Regions from separate parts of the Mesorhizobium sp. B2-8-9 genome, predicted to be linked through region 2. Evidence: riboswitches for the same ligand, from Rfam matches in the RefSeq annotation. Region 2 holds a riboswitch; the other holds the start of a gene.

Region 1 (7,739 bases), on a different contig from region 2:
CGTGCCGGCTATTGCGGCGTGGATGCCTGTCGAGAAGGAATAGAATGATCCGTCCGCGGCCGGAATCGACGCAAAGCGATCAGGGAAGCAGTTTCGGGAACAGCCGCAAGATGAGGGCGTGGATGATGCCATCGCGCTCGAACGGTCCGGGTATCTTGGCGGGTGCCGCGCTTACGTCCGCTTTGCCTTCGTCGGTTACGCGGATCTCACTGTGCACGAGCCAGAGCACGGCCACGAAATAGCCGGCCTGCAGAGCCACGGCCGCCAGGAATGTCCAACCGATCGCCATCCAGACAGATCCCGTGGACATGAAGGTCCAGCCGAGGATCACTAGAAGCGTGCCAACCATTCCCACAAGAAACTGCGGAAAATACATTTGCCCAACCGAGCGCCGCGACCATATTCGGCCATCAGCGATCTCGCCCATATCTCTACCCATTTTGACCCATGCACCTTTTCCGGGTGGACCGCAAGCTTGAACGGTTTGCCGGCGGCCCCATTGCCCTTTCGTCCGGCCCCGACAGGGACCACGGACGCAGGACTTCCGCTGTGACAACTGGCAATTGCGCCGGATCGTTCCCGAGCCGGCGACATTCAAGTCATGCCTAATGGAGCGCATGCGGGCGACTGCCTGCCGGGTTTAAGATGCTTCTCCATGCAGAAAGGCCCGCCATCTGGGCGGGCCCTTATCCGCTATGCTGACCGGATCAGCTCAGGATCACTACGATCTTGTAGGTGTCCGGGTCGACGATGACGATGCGTCCATCGGCCAAGACGAAATACTCATAGTTTTCATAAGCCGGAACGATCTTGACGATCCGGGCCGGCAGACGGTGCAGACGCACCTTGTGGCGCGGCACCTCGACGCCGACGGAGATGTCGAAGCTAACGTCGCGAACCGGTTCGACATGGCTCTCATGAATGACCTGCGTGATCTGCGTCCTCTGTTCCACCGTCACGTTATTGATCGACGCCGTCTTGTTCTGGTCGGTCTCGACGTTGGTGTTGCCCTGGGCGTTCTGCTGGGTGGTCGTACCGGTCTTGCCCTGGGCGTTCTGCTCAGTCTGCATCTTGGTGGTGCCCTGGGCGTTCTGTTCGGTGCTGGTGCCAGTCTTGCCCTGCGCCTGCTGCTTCTTCTTCAGCTGTGTGTTGTCCTGGGCGTTCTGGTCAGTGTTGGCGCCTGACTGACCCTGAGCCTGCTCTTCGGTCTTCATCTTGGTCTTGCCTTGAGCCTGCTCTTCGGTGTTTGCGCCAGCCTTGCCCTGGGCGTTCTGCTGGGTTTGCGACTTCATCTGACCCTGGGCCTGGCCGCCCGCCTTGCCGCCCTTTTGGCAATCGGCCGTCCCGGCCGTGCAATTATTGTCGCCGCCGCTCGGCTGCGCGGACTCGGTCTGCGCCATCGCGGCGCCGCAACCGACGCCGAGCGCGATCATGCTTGTGATCAGCAGATGTTTCATTGGATTTTCTCCTCGGAAAGTCGGTCCCTTCGCATGGGTAACCCAGCCCGAAACGCATTGTTCCGAAATTGGTGCCACGGTCGGAAGCGATGGTCGCGGAACACGGCGGCGGTTGTTTTTGCAGGCACCGGTCCAGTTTTGCAGGAACAAGGGTAGGCGAACGGCGTTACGGCAATGCCGACCCGCTGTGGAAAATCGCAGGCGCAGCATTCAGGCGATTCGATTCAGATCCACATAGGAGAGACGACCAATGAAAATGCACCTCACCTCCGCCGCCGCTGGCTTCCTGCTTCTTGCTGGCATTGGCGCTGCTGCCGCGCAGGATGTCGTGATCGCGCCGGAGCAGGAAACCGTGATCAAGGAATACGTGCATAAACAGCCGTTGGCCTCGGTTAAGATCCCGGGCGTCGAGCTGAATGTCGGCAGCACGCTTCCCGATACGGTCGAATTACACGAAGTGCCGAACGTGAAATACCGTTACGTCGTCGTCGATAACCGGACGGTGATCGTCGACCCCGGTACCCGCAAGATCGTCAAGGTCATCGACTGATCGATAGCGCACCAAATCGGATGGCCCGCCGCCTGGTTACGGCGACGGGCCATTAACCGATTATTATTTTGTTACCATGTGCTAACGGAACCTTCCCTCAGCGCTTGAGTTACCGGCTCTGGTTCACGTTGTCTCATAGACAACACAAACCAGTGGCAACGTGAAAATACGGGCGGTGGCGAACAGTACGGCGGGGCGAGGAGGAGTTTACCAACATGTCGAAACGAGAAATCGGAACATCTCGTTCGCTCGGGATGCGTGTTGCCCATCTCAAAGCCAGGATGCAAGACGCCCGGATCACCGAGCATGAAATGAAGGCTTTCCAGAAGGTCGCGGCGATCATGGGGGGCGGCGAGGGCTCCCTACGCATTGAGGCCGACGATCTGATCGCTGCGTCCTTCGTTGCCGAGGCGCTGGGCGAATCGGCGCCGAACTGACAGCGGCCACCAGTCGAGATCCCGGATCGTTTCAGCCGACCGTCAGCCGGGAAGGCGGCGGTCTGCAGGCAAAATGGACGCCAGGAGGCGCCGAGCTTGCTCCCAGGATCGGCCGGCCAAATCCCAAAGCTTGCATGATAACGCCGATCACACGGTGTGCCGAACGCGTCCAGGCTGGGCCTAGCCAGGCACGTGCCGGTTTGGTGCCCGGCTTTCGCGTGCCCGGATTCGCCTGATCTTTGCTTCGCGCAGCACCGCGACGGGATCGGCGCCCGTCCATTCGATCCCGGCCTTCCGCGCGAAGACCAGGAACGCCTGTCGCGCCTTGTCGAGATCGATCTCTCCGCTCCGCGCCGCCTCACAGGCGCGGAATGCGTTGGCGTAGCTGCCGCCCCGCATGGCCTGGGGCCATTCCTTGAGAAAGTTCTGCATCGCGGTAAGAGAGGCGATCTCGCGCTTGAAGCCGGCACCCACCGCGATGGCCACGGGGGGGCGAAGTTCGATGTCGCTTCTGATGGAGCCTTCCTGCATGACTGCGGCATCCTTAGGATTTCAAAGACTTGGGCAGTTTCAATGCCTTCCAATGCGGAGCCGATGCGAAGGTTCCGCCAAATCAATTAGTCGCCGCTGACGGAACAACACCCTGCCGGCGGCGTTTGCCCCGGGAGCTCCCATGTTCGACCTGCTCGTGTTTCCGCCCCTGCGGAGGCAGGGCGGAGCTCACCAACGCAACAGGAGAGAAACGATGAAAACCACCCTCATTCCAGCTGTCGCCGGCTTGGCTCTGATGGCCGGCATCGGCATCGCGGCCGCGGACGAGGTGATCGTCACCCCCGAGCAGCAGACCGTGGTCAAGGAATATGTCCACAAGCATCCGATCGCCTCGGTCAATGTGCTCGGCCTTGAGCTTGGCGTCGGCTCGACCGTGCCTGACACCGTCGAGTTGCAGCAGGTTCCGGACGTCCAGTACCGCTATGCGGTCGTCAACGACCATACGGTGCTGATCGATCCCGGCACGCGCCGCGTTGTTCAGGTGATCGAGTAGATCCAGCCCTGGAAGAGCCCGATCCTCCGAAGCACTGGGCAAGGATCGGGCTCTTTTCGCATCCGGGCATAAGGCCTAAGATAGGGCAGTGGTTTGGGAGGCAACGAAGCGCGGAAGGAGTCGTTGCCATGCATCATCCACACGTCGAATCACCTGACATCGCACGCCAAGTCGACAAGCTTTTGGCCGAGCATAGGACTGGCCTGCTGTCGATGCACGAGGCGATTACCCTGCTGCGCCAGCGCACGGGGACCGACCGCTCTGACGCGGATTTAGCCGGATTGATTACAAAAAAGGCAGCGCATCTGGGCATCGCGGTCGTTACCGACGGACACTGAGCGAAATTGCCGTCCAGGTCGGGTCGCTTGTTCGTGATACCGAAGACGACACGCGAAAATTCGGCTAATGTTCGCGCCGGGGAACCGTCCCAACATCAGGAGGCGACAGTGACGGACGACAGGCACGAACGCATTCGCCAGCGCGCGCACGAGATTTGGGAGCAGGCCGGCCGGCCCGAAGGCGCTCATAAGGAGCATTGGGACCAGGCGACGGCCGAAGTCGATGCGGCCGGCAAGCCGAAAGCCAAGAGCCCGAAAAAGGCCGCCGCCGCCAAGGCCGACAAGCCGAAAGCGGCCAAGGCGGAGAAGCCCGCCAAGGGCCCGGCAAAGGCAAAGTCCCCCGCCAGGAAGACCAAGGGCTGACCGCCAGCCAAGGCCTGCCCCCTTTTCACCGGATCATGTGACGGTGCGACGCTCCGTGTGAGAACTGTGCCGGAGGCTATACCGACCATGCGCAAAGTCGTCTTGATCATGACCATGTCGGTCGACGGATATGTCGTAGGGCCGGTGGGAATGTCGACGGGCGGTTTTCCTGAACGGCAGAGCTCAAGCGGTGGAAACTCGATCGCATCAGTCGCGCTGGCACACACATCATGGGCCGCGTGAGTTATGAGGAAATGGGCCCGTACTGGCAAAAATCCGAGGATGCCTATGCGCGCCGATGAACGTCATCCCCAAGGTCGTGTTTTCGAAAACGCTGAAAAAGGCAACTTGGCCAGAGTCCACTATTGCGAAAGGTGACCTGCACGAGGAATCGCTAAATTGAAAAGCAACCCGGCGGCGAAATTATTGCGGGGCGGCGCAGAGTTCGCTCAGGCGCTGTCGAAGGCAGGTCTGATTGATGAGTATGTCATCCTGACTCGGCCGATCCGCCTATGGCGGTGGCAAACCGCTATTCAGCGGTTTGACGGACGCGCTCAAGCTAAACGTCCTCGTGACGGCCGCTTACGATAACGGCACCATGCTTCGCATCTACGCTCCCCGCTGAACCGTCACGACCTCTGAGCGAAGGCTTCGACCATGGCGGCCGGCTGACCGGCACGCTCGGCATCGCCGCCGCCAGCAGCCACGCCGGCGGCATGCGGGTTGCAATTAAGCTATAAGAGGAGGCTATCGCGTCCCTTGCTTTCCGGCGTATCGCGCGACCGCGCAGAGGAAGGCAAGCGCTGCCATGTCGCAAGCTGCGCGTGACGGCGACGGACCTTTGGCGAAAAGGACCGCGTCGGCAACCGGGACCGTCAGGCCATGCTTGCGGGCGAATGAAGTGACTTCGTAGGGCTGATCGTCAGGCTGTATGCCGATGTCGATTTGTTGGTCCATCAAAATGAAATTCCTCCCTGGTATACGGCTTTACCCTCCTTCGCCTGCGCAGAATTAACGCCCGGCCGCTCGCCCGCGTCCACCAATTGGCGATTGTGTGAAACGATGCATTTTTCGAGGCCCAGAGCCGAGGGTTGCAGCGGCATGATTGTTCGCGTCGCTGGCGGCCTTGGAGTTCCTTCCCTTCTCTAACGGAAGAGGTCAAAACGCTCTCACCACGCATCGCTCGATCGGGCAAACCTGACCCCCGCGGCGATCATCGCGCTTTCGCATTCGCTGATCAGCCTGAGGTTGCGCAAATACCGCGCCGCCGTCTCCGGCAGCCAGGCCGCGCACGCCTCGACATAGACGCGGCCATGCACCAGCGCGCCGGTCGAAAGCCGCTCGTCCTTTTCGGCGATCACTTTCAGATATTGCCGGATGAATCGGATGTCGTCGGCGATGTCCTGGCTGGCCATGCGCCAGGCGCCGGCAAGGCGTTCGCGCTCGGCGAGCGGCAAAGGCGACAACAACGGGTGGGAGAGGTCGGCAAAAGCGGCATGGTTCGCGGTGTTCAAGCAAATCCCCTCAATGGAAGGGAAGTATCGTACTTTATGTACGAAAAGCAATCAAGCGGGATTCGTACAATTTGAACGACAAAATAGTTAGATAAAGCCGTTATAAGAAAACTACAAAAATCTTATAACCACCCGGCATCTCCCGTAGGGAGATGGGCGGTTGGCCCAACTGACACCGCAAAAAACCGCTTTCCCAGCACCGCAAACAGTGCTTTAACCCGGCCATCCACAGGGGTGCTCCGTACGGTCGGGGCTGAGATGGTGGCGGCAAGCCTCCGGACCCTAAAGCTGATCTGGATAATACCAGCGGAGCGAGGCGGGCCATGTTTTCCGGCGCACAGATTTCCCTTTATCCCATGGCCGACGATTTCGTCGGCGTGATCCTTGGCGCGCTTGGCGCGCTCGATCCTTACCGCGACAGGCTGAGGATCGAGACCGATGACATCTCGACGCTGCTGGTCGGGCCGCCCGAGGTGCTGTTCCCAGCCATGCGCGACCTGTTCGTGGCGGCCGCCAAAAGCGGCAGGCACTGTGTGCTGTCGGCCGCCGTGTCGCGCGGCTGCCCCGGCGAGCCGGATGACCCGATCTGCCGCTCCGAGGAGATCGGCGGCCCGGCAATCCCACTCGATGACCGCAAGCGCGCCGCGCTGCGCGCCGTCGGGGCCACGCTTTCGACCAACCAGCCGGTGGCGGCGCAATTCTCGCTCTATGTGATGGGCACCGGCGACCACATGGACGAGATCTATGGCTGCATCGATTTCCTGAAGCGGTCCGGCGTCTTCGAACGCTCCAAGCATTTTTGCACCAAGCTGCGCGGCGACGCCGGCGCGGTGTTCGCCACGCTGAACGAAGCCTTCTGCCGCTTCGGGCCGGGTGCCGGTCACGTGACGCTCGATATCACCATTTCGGCGAACAGCCCGACCGCGGCTTGAGCGCAAGCTCGATCTATCGAGGTAGATGTCGTGGCTGTTTGGCTTGATCCATCGCGTCGGGGAGATGCTCCCAGTCCCATCTCGCAGGAGAGAAGGGAACCTTCGGCGATGGGCGAAAGCCGAGGTGACGGCGAATCTCCCCCCTTGCGGGGGAGATGCCCGGCAGGGCAGAGGGGGGTGCTGTCCCGCCGACCGCTCAACTGGTTGCGCGCGCGGCGTTCGCCAATTGCTTTCGCACGGGTTTCGAAGGACGTCATTCCTTCGCGCCCCCCTCTGGCCTGCCGGCCATCTCCCCCTCTAGGGGGGAGATCAGCCTTCACCACGACCGTCGCGAAGATCTTCCCCGCTGCGCTGGCTTTCGCTCTCCTTCTCGTCGCTTGGGAACTCTGCGCACGCCTCGGCGGCATCGCCCCCACCGTGCTCCCTGCACCCTCGCGCGTGCTGGCGCAGGCCTGGGAGAACCGGGCGGCACTGGCCGACAACACGCTTCCCACCATCCGCGCCACGCTGGCGGGCTTTGCATGCTCGCTCGTTGCCGCCTTCATCCTCTCGGCGCTGGTTGACTTCTTTGCCCCCTTGCGCCGCGCGCTGTTCCCGCTCCTGATCGCCAGCCAGACCTTGCCGCTGGTGGCGATCGCGCCGCTGGTGGTGCTTTGGTTCGGCTTCGGGCTGTTGCCGAAGATCCTGCTCGTGGCGCTGGTCACCTTCTTTCCGATGATGGTGGCATTGGTCGAGGGCTATGCCGCCACGGCCAAGGAAATCAGCCAGATGCTCGCCGCCATGGGAGCAGGGCGCCGGCGCATCTTCTGGCTCGCTCGGTTACCGTCGGCGCTGACCTATTTCTTCGCTGGACTGCGCATCTCCATCACCTATGCGGTGGTCGGCGCCATCTTCGCCGAATATGCGGGTGCCGCCAAAGGGCTCGGCATCTATATGCTCAGCGCCAAGAACAATTTCCGCCCCGACCTCGTGCTCGCCGCCGTCGCGGTCAGCTCGGCGCTGACGCTCACGCTGTTCGGCCTCGCCGTGCTCGCCCAGCGTCTCGCCATGCCCTGGGAAAATGCAAAGAGCGAAAGGGCGGGGCGCTATGGCGACAAGCCTTC
Region 2 (7,739 bases):
CGCATAGAACGTGCAGGCAAGCCTACCCTTCCATCTCTTCGCGCAGCATCTCCAGTTCCAGCCACTCTTCCTCGAGCGCGGCAAGCGTCGTGCGCTCCTTGTCGAGCGCGGCGACAGTTTTCTGGAACGAGGCGGGATCGCGCTCGTAGAAGGAGGGGTCGGCGATGTTGTTCTCCAGTCGCGAGATCGAGGCCGTCACCGCTTCGATCTTCTTAGGCAGCGAATCCAGTGCAAATTTCTGCTTGAACGAGAGCTTTTTCGCGGCGCCTTTGGTGGCCGCCGGTTCGGCTTTCGGTCCAGCCTCGCTCGCCTCGGTCTTGGACTTTGCCTTGCGGTCTTCCAGCCTGGAGCCGCCGCGCTGCGCCAGCATGTCGGAATAGCCGCCGGCATATTCGATCCAGCGGCCGCCGCCGTCCGGCGCGATCACGCTGGTGACGGTGCGGTCAAGGAAGTCGCGGTCGTGGCTGACCAGTATCACGGTTCCGGCAAAGCCCGCGACAAGCTCCTGCAGCAGCTCCAGCGTCTCCATGTCGAGATCGTTGGTCGGTTCGTCCAGCACCAGAAGGTTCGCCGGCCGCGCCAGCACGCGGGCCAAAAGCAGCCGCGCGCGTTCGCCGCCGGAAAGCTCGCGCACCGGCGTGCGGGCCTGCTCCGGCTTGAACATGAAATCCTTCATGTAGGAGACGACATGACGCTGCTCGCCATTGACGACAAGGTTCTCGCCGCGTCCGTCGGTGAGGTAATGCGCCAGCGTCTCCTGCGGATCGACGGCCTCGCGCTTCTGATCGAGCGTCGCAATATCGAGATTGACGCCAAGCCGCACGGTGCCGGCGTCCGGCGCCAGCTCGCCGGTCAGCATCTTCAACAATGTCGTCTTGCCGGCGCCGTTCGGGCCGACCAGGCCGACGCGGTCGCCGCGCTGGATGCGGGTCGAGAACCCCTTGACCACGGTGAGATCGCCAAAGCTCTTGTCGATGTTCCTGGCCTCGATCACCAGCTTGCCGGACTCGGCGGCGTCGCTGGCCACCATCGTCGCGGTGCCCTCTGCGCCGCGATGGCTGCGGAAGCGCTGGCGCATGGTTTGCAACTCGCCGAGGCGGCGCATGTTGCGCTTGCGCCTGGCGGTCACGCCATAGCGCAGCCAATGTTCCTCGCGCACGATCTGGCGGCCGAGCTTGCGCTGGTCGCGCTCTTCCTCTTCCAGCACCTGGTCGCGCCATTCCTCGAAATGCGCAAAGCCCTTGTCCAGCCGCCGCGTCTGGCCGCGGTCCAGCCAGACAGTGGCGCGCGTGACGCGCTCGAGAAACCGGCGGTCATGCGAGATCAGGATCACCGCGGAGGAGGTACGAGCGAGCTCTTCTTCCAGCCATTCAATCACCGAAAGATCGAGATGGTTGGTCGGCTCGTCGAGGAGCAGGATGTCGGGTTCCGGCGCCATGACGCGGGCAAGGGCGGCGCGGCGCGCCTCGCCGCCGGACAGGTCGTTCGGCCGCTCCTCGCCGGTCAGGCCAAGATGGTCCATCAGATAGGTGGCGCGATGCGGATCGTCGGCTGGGCCAAGGCCCGCCTCGACATAGGCGCGCACGTCGGCGAAGCCGTCCATGTCCGGCATCTGCGGCAGATAGCGGACCGTGGCCGAGGGCTGGCGGAACACCTCGCCATCCTGCGGCTCGATCATCCCGGCGGCGATCTTGAGCAGCGTCGACTTGCCCGAGCCGTTGCGTCCGACCAGCGCGATCTTCTCGCCGGCGGATGCGCTGAGCGCCGCGCCGTCGAGCAGCGGGGTGCCGCCGAAAGTCAGTTTAATGCCGTCGAGGTTGAGGAGTGGCGGCGCCATGTCAACTTTCTGGAAGAGGATAGGGGTGGGCCAGAAGCAGGGCCCGGCCGCGCTCCAGCGCGATGCCAAGCTGCCCTTTGACCTCATTTGATATAGTGAGCGAGGAACCGAACGCCACCTCGACGCGGTCGAGCGGCCATTTGGCGCCGGTGACCGTCAGGCCGGACAGGTCGGAAAAGCCGAGCACCGAAAACAAGGTGCCGTCGTCATAGTCGAAGCTGGCCTTGCTGGGCAGGATGGGAGCGCCTTCCTGCGCGCCACTGGTCAGCAGCACGGTCGTGCCAGCCTCGGCCAGCCGCACGGCCAGCGCCAGATGCAGGAAGGCATGGTCGGCGCGCTTGCCGCCAAAGGCGCCGGCCAACACGAGGCTGGTGGCGCCACGCTGAAGCGCTTCCGCTATGGCGAGCTCGCCATCGGTCATGTCCTTCTCGGCCGGAAAGACTTTTCGCGGCACGGCGGCGAGGTCATCCGGCAGGTTCGCCGGCACCGAGTCGAAATCGCCGACCCAAAGTTCGGGGACAAGTCCAAGCATGCGGGCATGGCCGATGCCGGCATCGGCGGCGATGACGCGCGAGCCTTCGATCTGGCGTTCGAGCCGGGGCGTGCGGACAAGCTCGCCGCCAAGCAGGATGGTGAATGTGCCCATGGCCGTCGCCCTTACCAGCCCGTCGGGCGAAACGGAAGCGGGATGCCGTGCGCTTCGGCTGCGAGGGTACCGGCGAACATTAGCTGCCCGGCAAACTTCCGCTTGCGCGCCGCTTCGGCCGGGCCTATCTGTCGAAACGCTCTAACGGGGTGCCGGACGTGATCCGGCTGAGAGGCGATCAAGCCAACCCGCTGAACCTGATCCGGTTTGTACCGGCGGAGGGATTAGACGTTTCGGACCATCCGGCGCCTCAATTCCTTGTCACTCGAACGAAGGAGGCGCCGATATGCGCGCAATACTGTCCCATCTCATTCTCGCAACCGGCTTAGTTTCGCTTCTGGCGGGCGTCGCGCCTGCCGCTGCGAAGGACAAGCTCACCGTCTATACCTATGAAAGCTTTACCGCCGATTGGGGTCCCGGCCCGGCGGTGAAGAAGGAATTCGAGGCCGAATGCGGCTGCGATCTCGAATTCGTCTCGGTGGCCGACGGCGTGGCGCTCCTCAACCGCGTCAAGCTCGAAGGCGCCGGCACCAAGGCCGACATCGTGCTCGGCCTCGACACCAATCTCACCGCCGATGCCAAGGCGAGCGGACTGTTCGCGCCGCATGGCGAAGTCTCCGCCATCGACGTGCCTGGAGGCTGGAGCGACGACACTTTCGTGCCTTTCGACTACGGCTATTTCGCCGTCGTCTATGACACGCAGAAGCTTAAAGTCCCGCCGAAGAGCCTGAAGGAGCTGATCGAAGGCGCCGGCACGGACAAGATCGTCATCCAGGACCCGCGCACCTCGACGCCCGGTCTCGGGCTGCTCTTGTGGGTGAAGTCGGTCTATGGCGACAAGGCGCCGGAGGCCTGGGCAAAGCTCAAGACCAAGGTCCTGACGGTGACGCCGGGCTGGAGCGAGGCCTATGGCCTGTTCACCAAGGGCGAGGCGCCGATGGTGCTGTCCTACACCACCTCGCCGGCCTACCATATGGTGGCCGAGAACACCGAGCGCTACCAGGCCGCCTCGTTCGAGGAAGGCGAATACCTGCAGATCGAGGTTGCCGGCATCACCACGACGGGCGCGAAGAACCCGCTGGCGCAAAAGTTCATCGCCTTCATGACCGGACCGAAATTCCAGGATGTCATTCCGGAAACCAACTGGATGTTCCCAGCCGGCAAGACCGACAAGCCGCTCAACCCGGCCTTCGACAGACTGGTGAAGCCGACCAAGACCTTGCTGTTCAGCCCGCAGGAGGTCGCCGCCAACCGCAAGGCGTGGGTGGATGAGTGGCTGGCGGTGATGAGCAAGTAGGATCGCTATTCGCGCAAGATGATCGCTCTACGGCGCCCCCCTCTGTCCTGCCGGACATCTCCTCCACAGGGGGGGAGATTGGCCGTCATCGGCGGTTTCGCCAACTGGCAACGTTGCAGTGATGAGCGAGGCGCGGGCGCTGCTGATCTCCCCCCTTGTGGGGGAGATGTCCGGCAGGACAGAGGGGGGCGCGAAGGAACGCGGCGTTTGCTGAATTCCACCACGGTGCAACGTGCAAGCCGCCGTGCACCCTGACTCCCGCGTCACCGCCGGCGTCGTCGCGCTCGCAGCCATCGCCCTCCTCATCGGCGGTGGCTTCGCCGGCCTCGCCGTCGAAGGCGCGCACGATCTCTCCGGCGCTGCCGCCGCCTTCGACAATTATCTCCTGCGCGTCGCCCGCTTCACGCTGTGGCAGGCGGCTCTCTCGACGCTGCTGTCGGTCGCGCCGACGCTGCTCGTGGCGCGCGCTTTGTCGAGGCACCCAAGTTTCCCGGGACGCCGCCTGATCCTGCAATTGTTCACCGTGCCGCTGGCCTTGCCGGCGATCGTCGCCGCGCTCGGCATCCTGGCGCTCTACGGTCGGGCCGGATATTTTGCCGGCGTCTTCGCCGGACTTGGCGGTGCGGATTGGCCGGGGATCTACGGCCTCTCCGGCATCCTTGTCGCGCATGTCTTCTTCAACCTGCCGTTGGCGACGCGCCTGTTCCTCGAGGCGCTGGGCACCGTGCCCGCCGACCAGTGGCGGCTGGCGAGCCAACTCGGCATGAGTGCCTGGCCGGCCTTCCGGCTGATCGAATGGCCGGTGCTGCGCGCGGCGCTGCCGGGGATTGCCGGGCTGGTCTTCATGCTCTGCATCACCTCCTTCACCATCGTGCTGACGCTCGGCGGCGGTCCGGCCGCGACGACGCTGGAAGTGGCCATCTACCAAGCGCTGCGCTTCGATTTCGATCCTGCGCGGGCCGTAACGCTGACGTTTCTTCAGATCGCGCTCACCTTCGTCGTGGTCGCAGCACTCACGCGGCTCGGCGCCAACACGGTCGGCGACGCCAATCTGCCGGTCGCGCCGCGCCGCTACCTTTCGGCGGGCCGAATGGAAAGCGCGTTGAATGCAGGCCTCATCATGCTTGCCCTGCTGTTCGTCGCCGGACCGATGGCGGCGACGCTGCTTTCAGGCCTGGAGGCCGATCTCGGCCGGCTGGCAGGCGAGGAAGCGGTGCGCCGCGCCACCCTCACCAGCGCGGGCCTTGCCCTGCTTGCAGCGCTTCTCAGCGTGACGCTGTCGCTGGCGCTGATCGCGGCACGGCGCGCGCTGGCCCTGCGGCGCCGGGCAGGCGGGGCCATGGGCCTGCTCGAATATGCCGCCGACACCGGCGCCGGCTTCGTGCTCGTCGTGCCGCCGATCGTGCTTGGCGCCGGCTGGTTCCTGGCGCTGCGCCACGTCACCGATGTCTTTGCCATCGCGCCGGTCATGGTCGTCGCCGTCAACGCGGTGATGGCGATGCCCTTCGCCATCCGCGCCGTTCGCCCGGCCTATGACGCGGCGAGCGAACGCCATGAGCGGCTTTGCCTGGCGCTCGGCATATCCGGCTGGAACCGGCTCAGCCTGATAGACTGGCCGTCGCTCAGGCGGCCTTTGGCGACCGGCTTTGCCTTCGCCATGGCGCTATCGCTTGGCGATCTCGGCGTGATCGCGCTGTTCGGCAGCGATTCCGTGCAGACCTTGCCCTATCTGCTTTTGGCGCGCATGAGCAGCTACCGGACAGCCGACGCCGCGGGACTTGCCTTGCTGCTCGGCCTCGTCTGCCTGATGCTGGTGGTCGCCGCGGACTGGCTGGGGCGGGAAGGAAAGTCATGACGACGACCATCGACGGCATCGCCGCGCAAAAGGGTCTCCCCGTCGCGCTGGATGGCGTCTCGTTCAGCTATGGCGAATCCTCCTTCAGCTTCGACGCCGAATTCGCAGCCGGCAGGATCACCGCCATCATGGGGCCGAGCGGCTCCGGCAAGTCGACGCTGCTCAATCTGATAGCCGGCTTCGAAGTGCCCGATGCGGGCAAGGTCCTGATCGGCGGCGTCGGTCTCGGAAACACGCCGCCTTCGGCGCGGCCGGTGTCGATGGTGTTCCAGGAAAACAATTTGTTTGCGCATCTTTCCGTCGAAGCCAATGTCGGGCTCGGCCGCTCGCCATCGCTGAAACTCGGCGACGCCGATCGCGCCGGGGTCGCCGAGGCGCTGGCGCGGGTTGGTCTTGCCGGTAAGGAAAAGCGGCTGCCGCGCGAGCTTTCCGGCGGCGAGCGGCAGCGCGTGGCGCTGGCGCGCGTGCTGCTGCGCGACCGGCCCGTTTTGCTGCTCGACGAACCTTTCGCGTCGCTCGGCCCGGCGCTGCGCGACGATATGCTGGACCTTGTGGCTGGCATTCATGCCGAGCGCGAAATGACGGTGTTGTTCGTGACGCATCAGCCGGAAGATGCGCGCCGCATCGGGCAGGACGTGGCATTTCTCGACGAAGGCACGATCGCGGCAGCCGGGCCGGCCGAGGATTTCTTCGATCGGTCTGGACCGGATGCATTCAGACGCTATATCGGCGATCGAGGCGGCACCGTTGCCGGATCACAACATGTTGCCCGGAAGCGGACATAATTTATGGCCAAACCGGCAATGGGCGATCCGGCGTTTCCTTGCCTTGTCCGGGGGAGTATGGCTAGGTCCGGCCATGCTGGTCCGGATGGGCCGTGATTTGCCGAAAGATTTGGAAAGGAAGCCGACCTGTCGAGCGGCGCTGAGAAGGTGTGGATGAAGCCGCTGGCACGATTTCTCGCGCTGGCGAGCGTCGCCGTGCTGGCGAGCTGCCAGATGTTCACGCCGCCGGACGTGCAGGAGAGCGGCTTCCAACCTTCCGATAAGCCGATCACCGTCGACAATGTCGTGGCCAACGCCAAGCTCGCAGAGATGGCGAAGGCGCAGCACCCGCGGATTCTCGCCACCTATGGCGGCGAATATTCCGACCCAAAGCTCGAACGCATGGTGGCCAAGGTCGTCGGCAATCTGACGGTGGTGTCGGCCAACCCGACCCAGACCTATCGCATCACCATCCTCAACTCGCCCAACGTCAACGCCTTTGCGCTGCCGGGCGGCTATCTCTATGTGACGCGGGGCCTGCTGGCGCTGGCCAACGATTCCTCCGAGCTTGCCGCCGTCATCGCGCATGAGATGGGCCACGTCACCGCGAATCACGGCCTGCAGCGGCAGCAGCTCGAAGCCGAGGAGGGCCTGGCGACCAAGGTGGTCTCCGATGTGCTCGGCGACAGCCCGACCGCCAAGGCGGCGCTGATCCGCGGCAAGCTCAGGCTCGCGCAATTCTCGCGCAACCAGGAACTGCAGGCCGACGCCATCGGCATCAAGTCGATCGGTGAGGCGGGCTATGATCCCTATGCCGCCGGCCGCTTCCTGCAGTCGATGTCGGCCTATACGGATTTCCGCTCGGTGAGCGGCGCCACCGACGCCAGCCTCGACTTCCTGGCGACGCACCCGAACACGCCGCAGCGTATCGAATTGGCGCAGCGGCTGGCGCGCAATTTCGGCCCGCCCGGCGTCGGCACGCGCGACCGCGACGCATTTCTGGCCGGCATAGACGGCCTGCTTTACGGCGACACGCCGGAAGAAGGCTATGTGCGCGGCCAGACCTTCATGCATCCCAATCTCGGCGTCTCGTTCACCGTGCCGGACGGTTTCGTCATCGACAATTCGGCGGCCGCCGTGACCGCGACCGGGCCGGGCGACATCGCCATCCGCTTCGACGGCGTGGCGATCGACAAGTCCGTCTCGCTCACCGATTACATCCGCAGCGGCTGGGTCGCGGGGCTGGAAGACGCCAGCGTGCGCCAGGACACGATCAACGGCAACGACGCGGCGACGGCGCATGCCAGCGCGCAAGGCTGGCAGTTCGACATCGCGGTGAT

What was found. A riboswitch is a leader RNA that binds a small molecule or an ion and turns the genes downstream of it on or off. The one in region 2 is predicted to bind thiamine pyrophosphate.
Region 1: linked by a shared signal. The riboswitch ahead of FJ423_RS23485 (YkoF family thiamine/hydroxymethylpyrimidine-binding protein) and the one ahead of thiB (thiamine ABC transporter substrate binding subunit) in region 2 are both predicted to bind thiamine pyrophosphate.

What each region holds. Positions count from the first base shown of each region.
Region 1 is NZ_VFTQ01000022.1:55,234-62,972, forward strand. Features, by position in the region: gene FJ423_RS23435 (exopolysaccharide production repressor protein) at 80-427, opposite strand; gene FJ423_RS23440 (DUF1236 domain-containing protein) at 708-1,433, opposite strand; gene FJ423_RS23445 (DUF1236 domain-containing protein) at 1,708-2,007, shown strand; gene FJ423_RS23450 (hypothetical protein) at 2,223-2,444, shown strand; gene FJ423_RS23455 (DUF982 domain-containing protein) at 2,625-2,975, opposite strand; gene FJ423_RS23460 (DUF1236 domain-containing protein) at 3,190-3,489, shown strand; gene FJ423_RS23465 (hypothetical protein) at 3,618-3,827, shown strand; gene FJ423_RS23470 (DUF2934 domain-containing protein) at 3,936-4,190, shown strand; gene FJ423_RS23480 (hypothetical protein) at 5,360-5,704, opposite strand; TPP riboswitch at 5,925-6,037, shown strand; gene FJ423_RS23485 (YkoF family thiamine/hydroxymethylpyrimidine-binding protein) at 6,028-6,636, shown strand; gene FJ423_RS23495 (ABC transporter permease) at 6,973-7,739, shown strand, end outside.
Region 2 is NZ_VFTQ01000007.1:66,257-73,995, reverse strand. Features, by position in the region: gene FJ423_RS11065 (ABC-F family ATP-binding cassette domain-containing protein) at 23-1,837, opposite strand; gene FJ423_RS11060 (thiamine diphosphokinase) at 1,839-2,483, opposite strand; TPP riboswitch at 2,619-2,724, shown strand; gene thiB (thiamine ABC transporter substrate binding subunit) at 2,770-3,780, shown strand; gene thiP (thiamine/thiamine pyrophosphate ABC transporter permease) at 4,025-5,635, shown strand; gene thiQ (thiamine ABC transporter ATP-binding protein) at 5,632-6,420, shown strand; gene FJ423_RS11035 (M48 family metalloprotease) at 6,574-7,739, shown strand, end outside.